DNA from 3 places in the Kitasatospora sp. NPDC051164 genome. Region 1 is predicted to be linked to each of the others. Evidence: riboswitches for the same ligand, from Rfam matches in the RefSeq annotation. Region 1 holds a riboswitch; each other region holds the start of a gene.
The links. Region 1 has a riboswitch for cobalamin ahead of ACIBEC_RS35290 (cobalamin biosynthesis protein). Riboswitches for the same ligand answer to the same signal wherever they lie in the genome.
Positions count from the first base shown of each region.

Region 2: linked by a shared signal. The riboswitch ahead of ACIBEC_RS05925 (iron ABC transporter permease) and the one ahead of ACIBEC_RS35290 (cobalamin biosynthesis protein) in region 1 are both predicted to bind cobalamin.
Region 3: linked by a shared signal. The riboswitch ahead of ACIBEC_RS04075 (HoxN/HupN/NixA family nickel/cobalt transporter) and the one ahead of ACIBEC_RS35290 (cobalamin biosynthesis protein) in region 1 are both predicted to bind cobalamin.

Region 1 covers NZ_JBITFB010000029.1:56,191-61,635, forward strand. Annotated here, with positions in the region: gene ACIBEC_RS35280 (putative cobaltochelatase) at 1-261, opposite strand, end outside; gene ACIBEC_RS35285 (cobyric acid synthase) at 258-1,796, opposite strand; gene ACIBEC_RS35290 (cobalamin biosynthesis protein) at 1,793-2,779, opposite strand; cobalamin riboswitch at 2,947-3,081, opposite strand; gene ACIBEC_RS35295 (helix-turn-helix transcriptional regulator) at 3,277-3,960, shown strand; gene ACIBEC_RS35300 (prolyl oligopeptidase family serine peptidase) at 4,073-5,209, shown strand.
Region 2 covers NZ_JBITFB010000003.1:209,259-214,703, reverse strand. Annotated here, with positions in the region: gene ACIBEC_RS05930 (ABC transporter ATP-binding protein) at 1-753, opposite strand, end outside; gene ACIBEC_RS05925 (iron ABC transporter permease) at 795-1,862, opposite strand; cobalamin riboswitch at 1,971-2,106, opposite strand; gene sodN (superoxide dismutase, Ni) at 2,207-2,602, opposite strand; gene sodX (nickel-type superoxide dismutase maturation protease) at 2,860-3,222, shown strand; gene ACIBEC_RS05910 (CGNR zinc finger domain-containing protein) at 3,265-3,852, opposite strand; gene ACIBEC_RS05905 (amino acid ABC transporter ATP-binding protein) at 3,965-4,768, opposite strand; gene ACIBEC_RS05900 (amino acid ABC transporter permease) at 4,765-5,445, opposite strand, start outside.
Region 3 covers NZ_JBITFB010000002.1:338,331-343,775, forward strand. Annotated here, with positions in the region: gene ACIBEC_RS04070 (aminopeptidase P family protein) at 1-489, opposite strand, end outside; gene ACIBEC_RS04075 (HoxN/HupN/NixA family nickel/cobalt transporter) at 952-2,079, opposite strand; cobalamin riboswitch at 2,111-2,325, opposite strand; gene ACIBEC_RS04080 (metalloregulator ArsR/SmtB family transcription factor) at 2,407-2,790, shown strand; gene ACIBEC_RS04085 (hypothetical protein) at 2,846-4,519, shown strand; gene ACIBEC_RS04090 (AAA family ATPase) at 4,551-5,445, opposite strand, start outside.

The DNA.
Region 1 (5,445 bases):
GTGGCTCCCGGCGGCGGAGTGCGGCCCGTCCGGGCACTGTGGGTCGGGCGCGGCCGGGTCGCAGGCGAAGCGGCAGCCGTCCACGGCGGCGATGGACGGCAGCAGGCCGGCCAGCGCGCGCACCATGGTCGACTTCGCGGTGCCCTTCTCGCCGCGGACCAGCACGCCGCCCACGGCCGGGGAGACCGCGTTCAGCAGCAGCCCCAGCCGCAGGTCGGCCATGCCGACGATCGCGGTGAACGGATAGCGGACGTCAGTCATGCGTCACTCCCAGGTGCCCCGGGCGCCAGGAACGGCAGCGATCCGGCCGCCGGCACCCCGCCCTCGATCAGCTTCCACAGCGCGTCGGTGTCCGCGTGTTCCTCGATCAGGTCGCCCAGCCGGTCCAGCCGGGCCTCGCGCGCCTCGGCGAAGGAGGTGTCCGGCGCCGGGACGAACGCCCGGCCCGCCAACTCGGCGACTTCGCGCAGGAGTTCGCGACGGAAGTCGTCGTTCTCCAGCACGCCGTGCCAGGTCGTGCCCCAGACCGAGCCCACCCGGCAGCCGTCCAGACTCTGCCCTCGGCCATCGGAGACGAACGCCTGGCCCCCCTCCACGGCCACCACCCCGTGGTGGATCTCGTAGCCCTCGACCCGGTGCCCGAACGCCTCGCCGACCGGCCGCGCCAGCACCTTCTCGGCGCCGAACCGCACCTGCGTCGGCAGCAGGCCGAGCCCGTCGACGGCGCCCGCCTTGGACTCCACCTCGTCGACGATCCCGCGCGCCAGCATCTGGTAGCCGCCGCACACCCCGAGAACCGGCCTCCCGGCCGCCGCCCGCGCCTTCAGCGCCGGCTCAAGGCCGCGCTCGCGCAGCCAGGCGAGGTCCGCCACGGTGGCCCGGGTGCCGGGCAGCACCACCAGGTCGGCGTCGGCCAGCTCCTCGGGTCTGGTGGCCCAGCGCACCAGCACGCCCGGCTCCTGCGCCAGCGCGTCCAGGTCGGTGAAGTTGGACAGCCGGGGGAAGCGCACCACGGCCACCCGCAGCACGTCCGCCCCGAGCGGCCCGCGCCCGTCGACCCGGTCCACCACCGTCGACAGGTCCAGCGAGTCCTCGGCGTCCAGCCACAGTCCGGGCAGCATCGGCAGGGTGCCCAGCACCGGACGGCCGGTCAGCTCGTGCAGCATCTCCAGCCCGGGCGCCAGCAGCCGCGCGTCGCCGCGGAACTTGTTGACGAACCAGCCGGCCACGTGCCGCTGGTCCTCCGCCGACAGCAGCGCCAGCGTCCCGTACATCGCCGCGAACACGCCGCCGCGGTCGATGTCCCCGACCACCACCACCGGCAGCCCGGCGGCCGTGGCCAGGCCCATGTTGGCGATGTCGCGGTCGCGCAGGTTGATCTCGGCGGGCGAGCCGGCGCCCTCGCAGACGACCACGTCGTAGCGGCGGCGCAGGTCGGCCAGGCACTCCAGGGCGCGCTCCAGCAGGACGGGCTTGCGCTCGCGGTAGTCCAGCGCACCGACCTCGGCGACCGGCCTGCCCAGCAGCACCACCTGGCTGCGGCCGTCCGCGCCGGGCTTCAGCAGCACCGGGTTCATCGCCGCCTCCGGCTCCACCCGGGCGGCCTGCGCCTGCATCGCCTGGGCGCGCCCGATCTCGGCGCCGTCGGCGGTGACGAAGGAGTTCAACGACATGTTCTGCGCCTTGTACGGCGCGACCCGCACACCCTGGCGGGCCAGCCAGCGGCAGATACCGGCCGTCACCACGCTCTTGCCCGCGTCCGAGGTCGTCCCGGCGACCAGCAGCGCGTTGCTCATGCCCCACCCCTCCTCTTACCGAACGCCCTGATCACGAGATGCCCCGCGACCGTCGTACCCAGTGCCAGCGCGCCCACCCGCCGGGAGAGCGCGCAGGCCCGCTCGATGTCGTCCACCGTCACCGGCCGCAGCTCCGTGCCCAGCACCGGACGGTGCTCCACGCGCTCGCCGTACTGCAGCGTGCCGCCCAGCCGCACGCCCACCGCGCCGGCGAACGCCGACTCCGCCTGGCCCGCGTTCGGGCTCGGGTGCGAGGAGCCGTCGCGCCGCCAGACCCGCCAGGCCGTCCGGGGCTGCGGGGCGGCGGCCACCGTCAGCAGCGCGGTCAGCCGGGCGCCCGGCCAGCCCGCCACGTCGTCCAGCCGGGCCGAGGCCCAGCCGAACCGGGCGTAGCGCGGCGAACGGTGTCCCACCATGGCGTCCAGGGTGTTCACCGCACGGAACGCCAGCAGCCCGGGCGTGCCCGCCAGGGCGCCCCAGGCCAGCGCGTTCACCACGGCGTCGGCGGTGTTCTCGGCCACCGACTCGACCACCGCGCGGGCGATCTGCTGCCCGTCCAGGGCGCTCGGATCCCGCCCGCACAGGTGCGGCAGCCGCTCCCGCGCGGCCCGCAGGTCGCCGTCCTTCAGCGAGCGGCCGATGGCGCGGGCCTCCCGGGTGAGCGAGGTGCCGCCGAGGACCGTCCAGGTCGCGGCCGCCGCCAGCGCCGCCCGGCCCAGCGGGCGCCGGCCCACCGTACGGTCCAGGGCGAGCGCGCCCGCCGCGACCGCGCCCACGCACAGCGCCGTGTACCCGGCCCCGGCCGTACGGTCGTCGCGCCACAGGCGCCGCTCCAACCGGGTCGCCGCGCTGCCGAAGACGGCCACCGGGTGGCCTCGGCGCGGGTCGGCGAAGCGGGCGTCGGCGGCGTAGCCCGCGACGGCGCCCAGCGCGAACGCGGCGGCGCGGGCCAGGGGGCGTCCGGTCGCAGGACGGACGGTCACAGGACGAACGGTCACAGCACGAACGCCGGAAGGGGGCTGATCGGAAGACAACTCACCGGGAGACAGCTCGGCGGAAGGCCGCTCGGAGTCCGGTGGGGCGGGGCAGCCTGCATCGCGTGCGTGTCCTCACTCAGGGTCCGCGCCCTGGATCGACGTAGCGGGGGCGAGAGTCTCCTGGCTTCCGGGTCGGACACACCCCCGGGGCCTTCCAGCGGCTTCTGACGGCCCGCCGTGGCGATCATTCCGAGCGTGCTCCCCGGTGACAGTGGCGGGACCGCGCCGGACTCGCACCGGCTTCCTCTCCATGCCTCCGATTGGCCCCAGGATCCCATCACGCGGCCGAACCGGGAGTCAACCGAGGTCACGGAGGGGTTGGTCACACCGGGCACCGCCCCGACGCGCTGTGGGATCGCCCAGCGGAGCACCGCCCCCGGACCGGCCGCTTCGTGGGTTCGGTCGCTGGGGCGCACCGCGGTCCGCGCCTACCGTTCGGTGGCATGCGTCGCAGAAAGACCCCCACTGTCCCGCCTCCGGTGCCGTTCTCCCCCGCGGCCGCCCGCGCCCACCGGGCCGGCCTCGGCCTGACCCCCGAGCAGGTCGCGGAGGGCATGGCCGCGCACGGCGTCCGGCTGCTGCCCACCCACGTCCTCGCCTGGGAGGCCGGCGAGCTGCGCCCCAGCGAACCGGAGTTCATCGCCCTCGCCCGCGCCCTCTGGTGCCCCACCGCAAAGCTGATGGACACCCGCCCGGTACGGCTGCGCGACCACCGCGTCGCCCGTGAACTCGGCCAGGCCGCCGTCGCCGACCGCACCGGCACCATCCTCGACACCTACCGGCAGGCCGAACTGACCGGCCAATGGGACGGCGACGAGGAACAGACCCGCGCCCTCGCCGAGGTCCTCGACCTGACCCTGCCCGAGCTCGTGGAGGCCACCGGCCGCCGGGAGGCCCTCGGCCGGCTCCTCCGCCAGTGCGTCGCGGGCCGCTGGCAACCCCACCTCCGCGCCCTCGCCCGCATCGTCCCGGCCCCCGCCGACACCCTCGCCGCCGCTCTCACCGTCCTCCACCAGGAACACCACGTCCCCACCCACTGGGGTGCCACCACCCGCGCCGCCCCACCCCCCACCACCGACTCCCTCACCCCCCGCTTCTGGCACCTCCTCGACGCCGCCACGGACTGACCCCGCGCCCCGACGCCGGCCCCTGTCCCCGCGCCGAGTGACCCGGACGGCCCAGCCCGGTGGCCGGGCGGCCGGGGCGCCGGTGGACTGGTGCACGAACACCGTCCGGTCCGTGACCAACAGAGCGGGGATCGATATGCGCTGGGGAACCGCCGCCGTCGTGGCGGCCGCCGCCGTCGGAGCCGGGGCCGTCGTCCTGGTGATCGGCCGCCGGGCCTCCGAGCGGATGGTCCGCCCGGTCACGGCCGTGCAGGAGTCCGGGCCGGTCCTGGTCCGCGGCCTCGGCGTCGGGCGGATCACCTTCAGCCGCGGCCCCGAGAGCCTGCGTCCCGGCCGCTGGGCGGTCGAGTGGGACGACGGCGGCCACGCGGTCGTCGAGGAGGTCCTGCACAGCGACGAGGAGGGCGTCACCCGTCGGCTGGTCCGCGCCGACCGGGGCACCCTCGTCCCCGGCGCCGAGGTCCGCTTCACCCCGCGCGTCCACGTCGGCGACCCCACCCGGGCGCTCGGCCTCGCCTACACCGAGACCGCGGTCGACGGCGAACTCGGCGCCCTCCCCGCCTGGTATCTCGACGGCAAGCGCGGCACGTGGGTGATCCTCGTCCACGGCCCCGAGGCCGACCGCCAGCAGACCCTTCCGGTCCTGCCCGTCCTCGACCGTCTCGGCCTGCCCGCCCTCGCCGTCACCTACCGCGGCGACGAGGGCGCCCCGGCCTCCCCGGACGGGTACAGCCACTTCGGCGAGACCGAGTGGCGTGACGTCGAGGCGGCGGTACGGCTGGCGCTCGCCCACGGCGCGGGTCGGGTGATCCTCTACGGATGGTCGGTCGGCGCCACGATGGTCCTGCTGACGGCGGCCCGCTCCGCCTGGGCGTACGCCGTCAGCGGCCTGATCCTCGACTCGCCGGTCCTCGACCTGCCGGCCACCGCCCGCGGCGACGCCGAACGGCTGGGCTTCCGGGGTGCGGCCGTCGAACTCGGCGCCCTCGCCGCCCAGGGCCGCACCGGCGTCGACCTCGCCGACTTCTCCCGCATTGCCGAGGGCACCGACCTGCGCGTCCCGACCCTCCTCCTGCACAGTCCGGCCGACCGGGTCTCCCCGTTCCGCAGTGCCGAGCGCCTCGCCGCCGCCCGCCCCGACGTGGTCGGCCTCCAGCCCTTCCCCGGCGCCGACCACGGCACCCTCTGGAACTCCGCCCCCGACCACTACACCGAAATCCTCCGTCGCTGGCTCACCCCGCTCCTCTGACCGGGAGCCACCGCCCGTGCGGAGCGCGGGAAGTCGGACCCGCCGACTTCTCGTGCTCCAAGATCGGCCCGTCCCGCGCGCCCATCCGTCCGGATCCGGGCTCGACAGCCCTGCCGCCCGCCGACGGCTTCGGCGCGGCCAGCAGCGATCGCCGCGCCGTGAGGGGAACATTTTTGGCCCCGCACACCACTCTCTCCCTCACGTTCCGTGACTGCTCGAACGACGGCAGCAACCGT
Region 2 (5,445 bases), on a different contig from region 1:
GAGGGCGCCGGTCTCCGGGTGCCGGACGGGGGTGGCCCGAACGCCGAACACCTCGGCCAGCAGGGCGGGCCGGAGCACCGCGCCGGGCGGTCCGGAGGCGACGATCCGGCCGGCCCGCAGGACGTACAGCAGGTCGCAGTGGCTCGCTGCCAGGTTGAGGTCGTGCAGCGCGGTGAGCACCGTCGGGCCGGCCTCCCGGGCCAGCGCCAGGACCTCCAACTGGTGGGCGATGTCGAGGTGGTTGGTGGGTTCGTCGAGCACCAGCAGCCGCGGCTCCTGGACCAGCGTGCGGGCGAACAGCACCCGCTGCTTCTCGCCCCCGGACAGGCTCAGGAAGCCCCGTTCGGCGAGGTGTCCGGCCCGGACCTTGCGCAGTGCCCCGGCGCAGCGCTCCCGGTCCCCGTCGGTCGGGCCGCCGAGGCCGCGCCGGTGCGGCAGCCGGCCCATGGCGACCACCTCGGCCACCGTGAAGTCGAACTCGGCAGAGTGCTCCTGGGTCAGCGCGGACACCCGCCGGGCCGTCTCGCGGGCGGAGAGCGCGTGCAGGTCGTCGCCGGCCAGCCGGACGGCCCCGCCGGCCGGCTTCAGCACCCGGTAGACGCAGCGCAGCAGGGTCGACTTGCCGCTGCCGTTGGGACCGACCAGTCCGACCACCTGCCCGGCGGCGGCCGCCAGGTTCACCTCGTGGACCAGCCGGGTGCCGGCCAGCTCCACCGAGACGGTGTCGACGTCGAGGTCCTGGGCCGTCGTCAGGTCGGCCGCGTCGGCCCGGTCGGTCGTGCGGGTCGCGTCGGTCACCGTCGGCCTCCGAAGGCCTGGCCGCGGCGGCGCATCATCAGCAGGAAGGCGGGCACGCCGAGCACGGCGGTGAACACCCCGACGGGCAGTTCGGCGGGCGCCAGCAGGGTGCGGGAGGCGATGTCCACCCAGACCAGCAGCAGGGCCCCGGCGAGCGGCGCGACCAGCAGCACCCGGTGGTGCCCGGCGCCGACCAGCATCCGCGCGAGGTGCGGCACCAGCAGTCCGACGAAGCCGATCGCCCCGCTGACCGCGACCACCGTGCCGGTGACGGCGGCGGTCACCACGAACAGCTCGCGGCGCAGCCGGTCCGGGTCCACACCGAGCGAGGCGGAGGTCTCGTCGCCCATGGCGAGCGCGTCCAGCCGGCCGGCGGTGCGGGCGAGGTAGGCCAGGCCGGCCAGCACGGTGCAGGCGGCGATCGGCACCGAGCCCCAGGTGGCGCCGCCGAGGCTGCCGAGCAGCCACATCATGGCGGCCCGGGCGGCTTCGCCGCGGTCGGCGGCGAAGATTATCAGGGTGGTGGCGGCGGAGAAGCCGTAGGACAGGGCGGTGCCGGTGAGCACCAGTCGCAGCGGGGTGAGCCCGTACGCGGTGCGGGCGGCGAGGTAGACCAGCGTCATCGCGGCCAGCGCGGAGCCGAAGGCGGAGGCGGAGACCGCCCACACCCCGAGCGAGGCGAAGGCGCCGAACAGCAGGACGGCGTTGGCGCCGACGGCCGCGCCGGAGGAGATGCCGAGGACGAAGGGGTCGGCGAGCGCGTTGCGCACCAGGGCCTGGACGGCGACGCCGGTGGCGGCCAGCCCGGCGCCGACCACGGCGGCCAGGACGGTGCGCGGCAGCCGGATCTCCCAGACGATGGCGTACGCCGCCGCCTCGTCCGCGTCCAGCCGACCGCCCGTCAGGCCGGCGCCCAGCAGCCGCAGCACGTGGGGGAGTCCGATCCCGGAGGAGCCGAACGCGACTCCGCAGACCACGGAGAGCAGCAGGGCGGCGGCGAGGCCGACGGCGAGCGGGAGCGCGGGTATGCGGCGGACGGGCGGGCCGCCGGTTGCGAGGTTCACGGGTGGGCGGTTCACGGGTGCGCCTTGCCTCGGGCCGCGGGTGCGCCAGGGCGGGCGCCGGCCGGAGGCGTGCCCGGGCGCCGTTCCCCTCGCAGTCCGCGGCGAGTTGTCGGGAGGTCAGCGGCCGGGGGCGATCGGGCTGGCGCGGCCGTACCGCTGGTACGGGCCGCGCTCACCGTTGCGGGTCAGCGCCGGATTCACACCGGACTTCCCCCTCGGACGCCCCGGCAGCATAACAGGCACTTAGGGTCAGCAACCCTTACCGGGGTCGGGTCGGACGTGAACGCACGACCGCCCCCGTCCGGCGGTGCGGACGGGGGCGGTCAGGTGGCGACGCGTCAGGCTCAGGCCTGCTTGGTCTCCCAGAAGATCTTGTCGACCTCGGCGATCAGGTCCAGCAGGGCCTGGCCGGTGGCCGGGTCGGTGGACGCCTTGGTGGCCGAGGCGGCCTTCAGGGTGTCGTTGATCAGCTTGTGCAGCTGCGGGTACTTCTCGAAGTGCGGGGCCTTGAAGTAGTCGCTCCACAGCACCGAGATGTGGTGCTTGACGGCCTCGGCGCGCTGCTCCTTGATGATGATGGCGCGGGCGCGGAAGTGCGGGTCCTCGTTGGCCTGGTACTTCTCCTGGGTGGCCTTCACCGACTCGGCCTCGAGCCGGGCCTGCGCCGGGTCGTACACGCCGCAGGGCAGGTCACAGTGGGCGTGAGCGGTGGCACGCGGTGCAAACAGACGAGAGAACATGGGAGTCCTTCCTTAGATCGTCTTCCCGCGCCCGAGATTACCCTTCCGCCCTCGCGGTTTCGCGATCGGGCGGTGGGCCTAGGGCAAAAGGCGGACCCGGAACCGGGGTAATCCGGACATCGAACAGGTGACGGTCCGTACGGCAGACTGGGGACGGTCGGCGCGGAGGAGGAGTCGTGGCACGGAGCACGGAACCGGAGGGCCGGGCCCGGGGCGGCGCGCTGCCGTTCGGACTGGTCGACGTGGTGGGCCGGTCGATGGTCCCGACCCTGCGCGAGGGCGACCGGCTGCTGGTCCGCTACGGCGCGCCGATCCGGCCGGGGGCGGTGGTGCTCTTCCGGCACCCCTTCCAGCAGGACCTGCTGGTGGTGAAGCGGGCCGCCGAGCGCCGGTCCGGGGGCTGGTGGCTGCTCTCCGACAACCGCCCGGTGGACAGCGACAGCCGCAGCTACGGCGCGGTCCCGGACGACCTGGTGCTCGGCCGGGTGCTGCTGCGGTTGCGCCCGCGCCCGGTCTGGCTGGCGCCGGGCCGCCGGCTGGAGCGGCTGCTGCTCGCCCCGCGGCTGGCCCGGGTGCCGGGCCTGGCCCGCCGCCTCGGCGTCTGGGTGGAGGAGGTCTAGCCGCGCGCCCCACCGCTGCGCCCCACCGTTGGGCCCCGGCTGTTACGCCCCGGTGCCCAGTGCGGCCTCCGCCTCCTGGCGCTTGCGGGCCCGGTAGGCGGCGACGTTGGCCCGGGTCGCGCAGCGGTCCGAGCAGTAGCGGCGGGAGCGGTTGGTCGAGGTGTCCAGGTAGGCGTTGCGGCAGGGCGCGGCCTGGCAGATGCCCAGCCGGTCGGCGCCCAGTTCGGTCAGGTGGACGGCCAGGCCCATGCAGGCGACCGCGCTGAAGTGCGCGGTGGCGGTCGGCGAGTTGTCGGCCAGGTGCAGGTGCCAGCGCGGCCGTCCGGCGTCGTCCAGGTAGTCGTGCCCGGAGATCAGCGGGCTGACGGGGTACTCCATCAGCAGGCTGTTCAGCAGGTCGACGCCCCGGATCTCGTCCCCTTCGGCGGCGGCTTCGAAGACCCCGCGCAGCCGGGTCCGGACCGCCCGCAGCCGGGGCAGGTCGGATTCGTCGGCGAGCGCGGCGGCCCGGGAGGAGTCGGAGAACAGGGCGCGCACCGCCTCCACGGAGGTCAGCGTGTCGGTGCCGCGCTCCGGCTCCTCGGTGTTCACCAGCCGAACGGCGAGGTCGGCGTACGAGGCGAGCTCCACGGCGGTCCTTCCAGAAGATCGGTAACGGGCTGGCTGCTTCCAGCCTATTACCCGAAGGGGGAAAACGTCGGCGCCCGGCAGGAGCTGCCTGCCGGGCGCCGACGGGAGGGGTTCAGAGCACCTTGGAGAGGAAGGCCCTGGTGCGCTCGTGCTGCGGGTTCGTGAGGACCTCACGGGGGTTGCCGGACTCGACCACCACACCGCCGTCCATGAACACCAGCGCGTCGCCGACCTCGCGGGCGAAGCCCATCTCGTGGGTGACGACCACCATGGTCATGCCCTCCTCGGCGAGGCCGCGCATGACGTCGAGGACATCGCCGACCAGCTCCGGGTCGAGCGCCGAGGTGGGCTCGTCGAAGAGCATCAGCTTGGGCTTCATGGCCAGCGCGCGGGCGATCGCGACGCGCTGCTGCTGGCCGCCGGAGAGCTGGGAGGGGTAGTTCTTCGCCTTGTCGGCGAGGCCGACCCGCTCCAGCAGGGCCATCCCGCGCTCGCGGGCGTCCGCCTTGCTCTCGCCCTTGACCTGGACCGGCGCCTCGACGACGTTCTCCATGGCGGTCATGTGCGGGAACAGGTTGAAGCGCTGGAAGACCATGCCGATGTCGCGCCGCTTGAGGGCGACCTCGCGGTCCTTGAGCTCGTGGAGCTTGTCGCCCCGCTGCTGGTAGCCGACCAGCTCGCCGTCCACCCAGAGGCGGCCGCCGTTGATCTTCTCCAGGTGGTTGATGCACCGCAGGAAGGTCGACTTGCCGGAGCCGGACGGGCCGATCAGGCAGAACACCTCGCCCTGCTTGACCTCCAGGTCGATGCCTTTGAGCACCTCGACCAGGCCGTAGGACTTGTGCACGTTCTCGGCGCGGACCATGGGCTCGGCCGACCCGGCGCCGTCGGCGGGGGTCTTGGTCAGATCGGTCATACGTGACCACCTCCCTCGAGCCCCGGGACGACGTCGGCGTCCGTCTTCGGGGCGGGCTTCCCGGCGAACAGGCCCCGCAGTCGCTGCAGCGGGGTGGGCGGGAGGGTGCGGTTGGAGCCTCGGGCGTAGTGGCGCTCGATGTAGTACTGGCCGATGGTCAGCACCGAGGTGAAGAACAGGTACCAGAGGCTGACCACGATCAGCAGCGGGATGTTCTGGTAGTTCCGAGAGTAGATGACCTGGCCGGCCCGGAAGATCTCCTCCAGGGAGATCACCGAGACCAGCGAGGTGGTCTTCAGCATCGAGATGGTCTCGTTGCCGGTCGGCGGGATGATCACCCGCATGGCCTGCGGCAGGACGATCCGCCGCATGGTCTGGAACCGGCTCATGCCGAGCGCGTGCGCGGCCTCGCTCTGGCCCTCGTCCACCGACTGGATGCCGCCGCGGACGATCTCCGCCATGTAGGCGGCCTCGTTGAGGCCGAGGCCCAGCAGGGCGGCGACGAAGGTCGGGATCAGGACGTTGGTCTGCCCGGACCAGAACTCCGGTCCCCACGGGATGCCGATCGACAGCTTGGCCCAGATCAGGCCGAGGAAGTTCCAGAACACCAGCTGCACCAGCACCGGGGTGCCGCGGAAGATCCAGATGTAGACCCAGGCGGTGCCGGCGAGCAGCGG
Region 3 (5,445 bases), on a different contig from region 1:
CTCCAGCAGCTCGCCGAGCGCCTGGTCGGCGATCTCGGCGGCGATCCGCAGATCGGCGATCTCGTGCTCGTCCTTGACCACCCGCAGCCGCTCGACCACCTGCCCCAGGTCGACCAACCGGGCCCGCTCGGCCAGGCCCGCCACCGCCCGGTGGCGGCTGACGGTCAGGTCGTGCTCCTCCACCGCCAGAGCCGCCACCCCGAAGCTCGCCGCGGCGGCCGCGGCGGCCAGCGCGGTGTCCGCCCCGGCCGCCACCGGCAGCTGGGGGACGTCCGGGGCGATCAGGTGCTCCCCGGAGTCGTCCGGCGGCAGGTCGTCCGGCAGCGCGAGCAACACCCGCTCCCTGGTCAGCAGCAAGGTCGCTCCACAGGGCGCGCAGCCCGTCAGATACCGCACGTTCGCCGCCCGGGTGATCAGCGCCGCATCGGCCCCGGCCGCACTGCAGTGCTCCCTCACCCGCTCCCGCCGACCCGCGTACGCATCCGCCATGCGTCGAGCCTACGAACCCCCGGGCCGAACCGCCCGCCGAGCACTCCCGACGGAACCCCGGGACACCTCGGGCAGGCGCCGTTCCGCGCGCGACGACAGGGGTCAGCGCGGCGGCGGGACGGAGACACCATGGTCGACGCCGGCGTCCGCCGCCCCGGGTTGCGGCAGACGTGCGGGTAGGAGGCGCCGAAGAAGACCGTGCCGCCGACCGGCACCGGGTGTCCGCGCTCGTCGTGCACCAGGGCCGGCTCGCCCTCGTCGACCCGGATGATCTCCACCGTTCCGGCCGGGTGCTGCTCGCGGCCGCATGAGTGACGCTCATGGCGCTGCCCAATGAGCTGTCCTCATGGGGCGGCCGCATGAGCCGTCCTCATGGCCCGACCTCATGAGGCGAGCTCATGGCGCTGCCGCATGAGCGCGGCTCATGCCCCGGCCCCATGAGCCACTCTCATGCCCTCCGGCTCACAACCCCTCGGGTGCCCAGCGCTTCTCGACCCGGGCGAGCTTCCAGTACCCGATCGCCACCGCCCAGACCACCACGAACAGCCCGGCGATCGCGTAGCCGACGTTGTCCAGCGAGATGTCCGCGATCCAGCCGGTCACCGGGTCGGTCAGGTCGAGCTTCTCGTGCAGCACGCCGACCAGCTCGATGGTGCCGATGATGAAGGCCACCGCGATCGACAGCCCAGTGATGGTCAGGTTGTAGTACACCTTGCGAACCGGGTTGGCGAAGGCCCACTGGTACGCGAAGTTCATGAACGTCCCGTCCAGGGTGTCGAACAGGCTCATCCCGGCCGCGAACAGCAGCGGCAGGCAGACGATCGCGTACCAGGGCAGCCCGGAGGCCGCGCCCGAGCCCGCCATCACCATCAGGGTGACCTCGGTCGCGGTGTCGAAGCCCAGGCCCAGCACCATGCCGACCGGGAACATCTGCCCGGGCCGGGTGATCGAGCGGGTCGCCCGGTTCAGCACCCGGGCCATGAAGCCGCGCGAGTCGAGGTGCGCCTCCAGCTCCGCCTCGTCGTACTGCCCGGCCCGCATCGCCCGGAACACCTTGATGATGCCGAGCAGCGCCGCCAGGTTGAGCGCGCCGATCAGGTAGAGGAACACGCCGGAGGTGGTCGTCCCGATCATGCCGAGCCACTTGTGGGTGGCCGAGTCGTCGTCCATCAGCGTGCTCGCCAGCTGCGCGCCGCCCGCCACCAGGGCGGACATGAGGACCACCATCGAGGAGTGCCCGAGGGCGAACCAGAAGCCCACCGAGACCGGCCGCTTGCCGTCCGCCATGAGCTTGCGGGTGGTGTTGTCGATCACCGCGATGTGGTCGGCGTCGAAGGCGTGCCGCATGCCGAGGGTGTACGCGGTGATACCCAGGCCCACCCCGAAGACCTGGGTACCGACCGCGTACCGTTCGGGTGCGACCAGGAAGATGAGCGTCCCGAAGGCCACCACGTGCATGGCCAGGATCACCCCCATCAGCCCGGCCGTACGGACGGTGTCCTCGCGCTTCCACCGGAAGGTGGGCAGCACGGACGGGACCGTTCTCACGCCCGCTTTCACGTCTGCGGCGGCGGTTTCGGGCAGGGTCATCTTCGGATCACGCTCCAGCACCTCGTGGAATCACTTCGTGAGATGCCGTGGCCGGTCTCCTGGCTTACGGGACGTCCATACCCGCCTTCCCAGGTGCGCGAGGCACCCAGTGGCGTCGTGGGTACGGACGACACTCCTCCGGGGACGGAGGAGTGACCCGATCACAGTGGCGAGGGCCGCTCCGGAATCCGGACCCCTGAGGGTCCGTCACCGGTCTTCCCGAGCACCACGGCGGGCTACACCGTAGGGGCCACGCCCGACCCATGCAAGGCTGCGCACCTGCGCAGGTGTCCAGGATCACAGGACGCCGCCTGCAAGAATGTCCGCATGCATCTCGTACCGGCCGACCGCGCGGGCCACCGCACCATCGACGGACACCGGGTCTGCGAGGCCATCGCCGCGATCGGCGACGCCGCGCACGTCCGGTCCTGGTCCGAGCGGTTCTCCCTGCTCGCCGACCCCGGACGGCTCTCCCTGCTGCTCGCCCTCCACCGGGCCGGCCCGCTCGCCGTCACCGATCTCGCGGTCGCCACCGGCATGCGCGACACCGCCGTGTCCCAGGCCCTGCGGCTGCTCCGCACGGCCGGCGTGGTCACCGGCGACAAGGACGGACGTGTGGTGCGCTACCGGCTCGTGGACGAGGACATGCGCCCCCTCCTCGACGCGTGCGCCGCCGCCGAGCACCACGAGCCCACCGCAGCGGCGGGCTGACCGACACTCGGGAAACAGCACCCGGCGCGCCACCCCGGATGAGTACGATCATGGTGTGCCGTCCCACCCCCACGTCTGGCCCGCCGACCGCTGGAACACCCGACCGGTCAAGGCCCGCGTGCTGGCGGTCGCCCGCACCCTCACCTCGGCCACCCGGGTCCTGGACGTCCTCACCCTGCTGAACCCCGACGGCATCGCCCGGTACTTCACCGTCAACCCCGGCTCCGCCTTCGCCGACCGCGCCCTCGACGAGTACCTGCACGGCCTGCCCGGCTTCACCGTGCTGGACTGGGAGGACGCCGTCCGGCACCGCTTCGACCTGGCCGTCGCCTGCGCCGTCCACTCCTCCATGCACCGCCTGGACGCCCGGCTCGTCGTCCTCCCGCACGGCGCCGGCTACAACCGCCTGGTGACCGAGTCCACCGGCGACACGGTCAGCGCCGCCGGCCTGTCCCGCAACGAACTCACCTACCGCGGGCGGGTGTTCGTGGACGTCCTCGGCCTCTCCCACCCCGAGCAACTGGACCGCCTACGGGACTCCTGCCCCGAGGCACTGGACGTAGCCCACGTGGTCGGCGACCCATGCTTCGACCGGATGCTGCACAGCCGACGCTCCCGCGACACCTACCGCGCCGCACTCGGCGCCGTCGACGGTCGACGGCTCGTCGTCGTCAACTCCACCTGGAGCGAGCACTCGTTATTCGGCCGCCGCCCCGACCTGCCCCAGCGCCTGGTCCGCCGGCTGCCCGCCGACGAGTACACCGTGGCCGTCGTCCTGCACCCCAACATCTGGAGTCGGCACGACCCGGAGGCCCTGCTCGACGCCGCCCGCCGGATGGGCCTGCGCCTGATCCCGCCGCACCAGGGCTGGCAGGCCGCCCTGGTCGCCGCCGACGTCATGATCGGCGACCACGGCTCGGTCTCCTTCTACGGCGCCGCCCTGGAACGCCCCACCATGCTCGTCGCCACCGGCGCCGCCGAGCTCGACCCGCGCTCCCCCAGCTACGCCTTCGGCCAGGCCGCACCCGTGCTCGACCCCGACGGAGACCTCCCCGCCCAGGTCGAGAAGGCCCTGGCCCGGGACCCTGCCGACCTGCGCGAGATCACCGACCGCTCACTCGCCCGCCGCGGCGAATCCGCCCGGGTGCTGCGCCCACTGCTCTACTCCTTCCTGGAGCAACTGGACGAACCAGGGGACGAACCGGCCCTGCCGCCCTACCCCAAGCCCGTCCTCGGCCCCGGAGCCGCCGAGCGGCCCACCGCCTACGACGTCGAGGGCGCGAGCGAGGGGACGGAGGTCAGCCTGCGGCGCTACCCCTTCGACCCGAAGGACCACAGCCCACGGGGCTTCCACGCCCTCACCGACGAGCATCCCGGCGACGCCTTGCGCTACACGGCCGAGGTCCTCGCCCGGACCGAGGTGCACGCCGAGCGCCCTGCCGAACGCTGGCTCGCCGACTCCGCCGCCGAACTCCCCGGCCTCGCCGTCGCGGTGGCCGCCCTCGGCCCGGACCGTCACCTGCTCCGGCTGCGCACCGGCCTGCTGCTGGCGGCCTGCGCCGAACCGGACTGGACGGGCACCGCCCCCAGCGTCGATCCGCTGCTGCTCGGCTCCGCCGTCGCCTGCTGGCTCGCCGACGGCGGCGACCCGGCCGCCCTCCCCGAGCACGGGCTCACCATCCGCACCGGCGAGCGCCGCACCCGGGTGTCCTTCCGTACCGGACCGTAGGGCCCAGACCATAGACCCCGGACCGTAAGGCCTAGCTCGACAGTTGGCGCAGCCGCTCGCGGCTGCGTTCCGCCAGTTCCTCGTCGCCCTGCTCCTCGGCGAGGGTGAGCAGCAGGGTGTGGGCCTGCGCCTCCTTCGCGTACTGGCTGCGCTGCCCGGCCTGCCGGGCGCAGTCCTCGGCCTGGGCGACGGCGAGGTCCAGCTGTCCGAGCGCTCGGTGGGCCCGGGCGCGCACCAGCGGCAGCTTCATCAGCATGTCGTTGTCGTGCGACTCCTCGGCCTGGGCCGTGGCCTCGGCCAGGACGGCCAGCGCCTCCTGCGGCCGGCCGTCGGCGATCAACGCCTGCGCCAGGTGGTAGGTCTGGACGATCTCGCCGTGGTCGTCGCCCCGGTTCTCCGCCAGGGCCAGGGTGAACCGTTCCACCGCGTCGCCCGGGCGACCGTCGGCCAGACACAGCAGGCCGTCCATCTCGTAGAGCACGCCGACGACCTGGCGGTTGGTGACCAGCGGCGCCTGCTCCGTGGCGAGCGCGAACTGTTCGGCGGCGAGCGGGTACTCCTTGCGGTCGAGGTAGGCGCGGGCCAGTTGGTTGCGCATCCGCACCACGGCGTCCGGCTGGTTGTCCCACTGTGCCGACTCGATGCCGAGCCGGTGGGTGGCGATCCAGTCCTGGAAGAGCTTCCGGTCGTGGTAAAGCAGCCAGAGCGACTCGCAGAGCCGCCACACCTCGCCGTGCCAGCCCTGCTCGGCCGCCGCCTCCACGACCGCGCGGAAGTTCGCCCGTTCGGCGTACAGCCACTCCAGGGCCGCGGTCTCGGAGGCGAAGCGCGGCAGGTCGTCGCCGCTCGGGTCCTGCAACCGGAGTCGCTGCTTGGCCATCGCACGGTCGGCAAGCGAGGCCCGGCCGCGGTAGTACGCCACGACG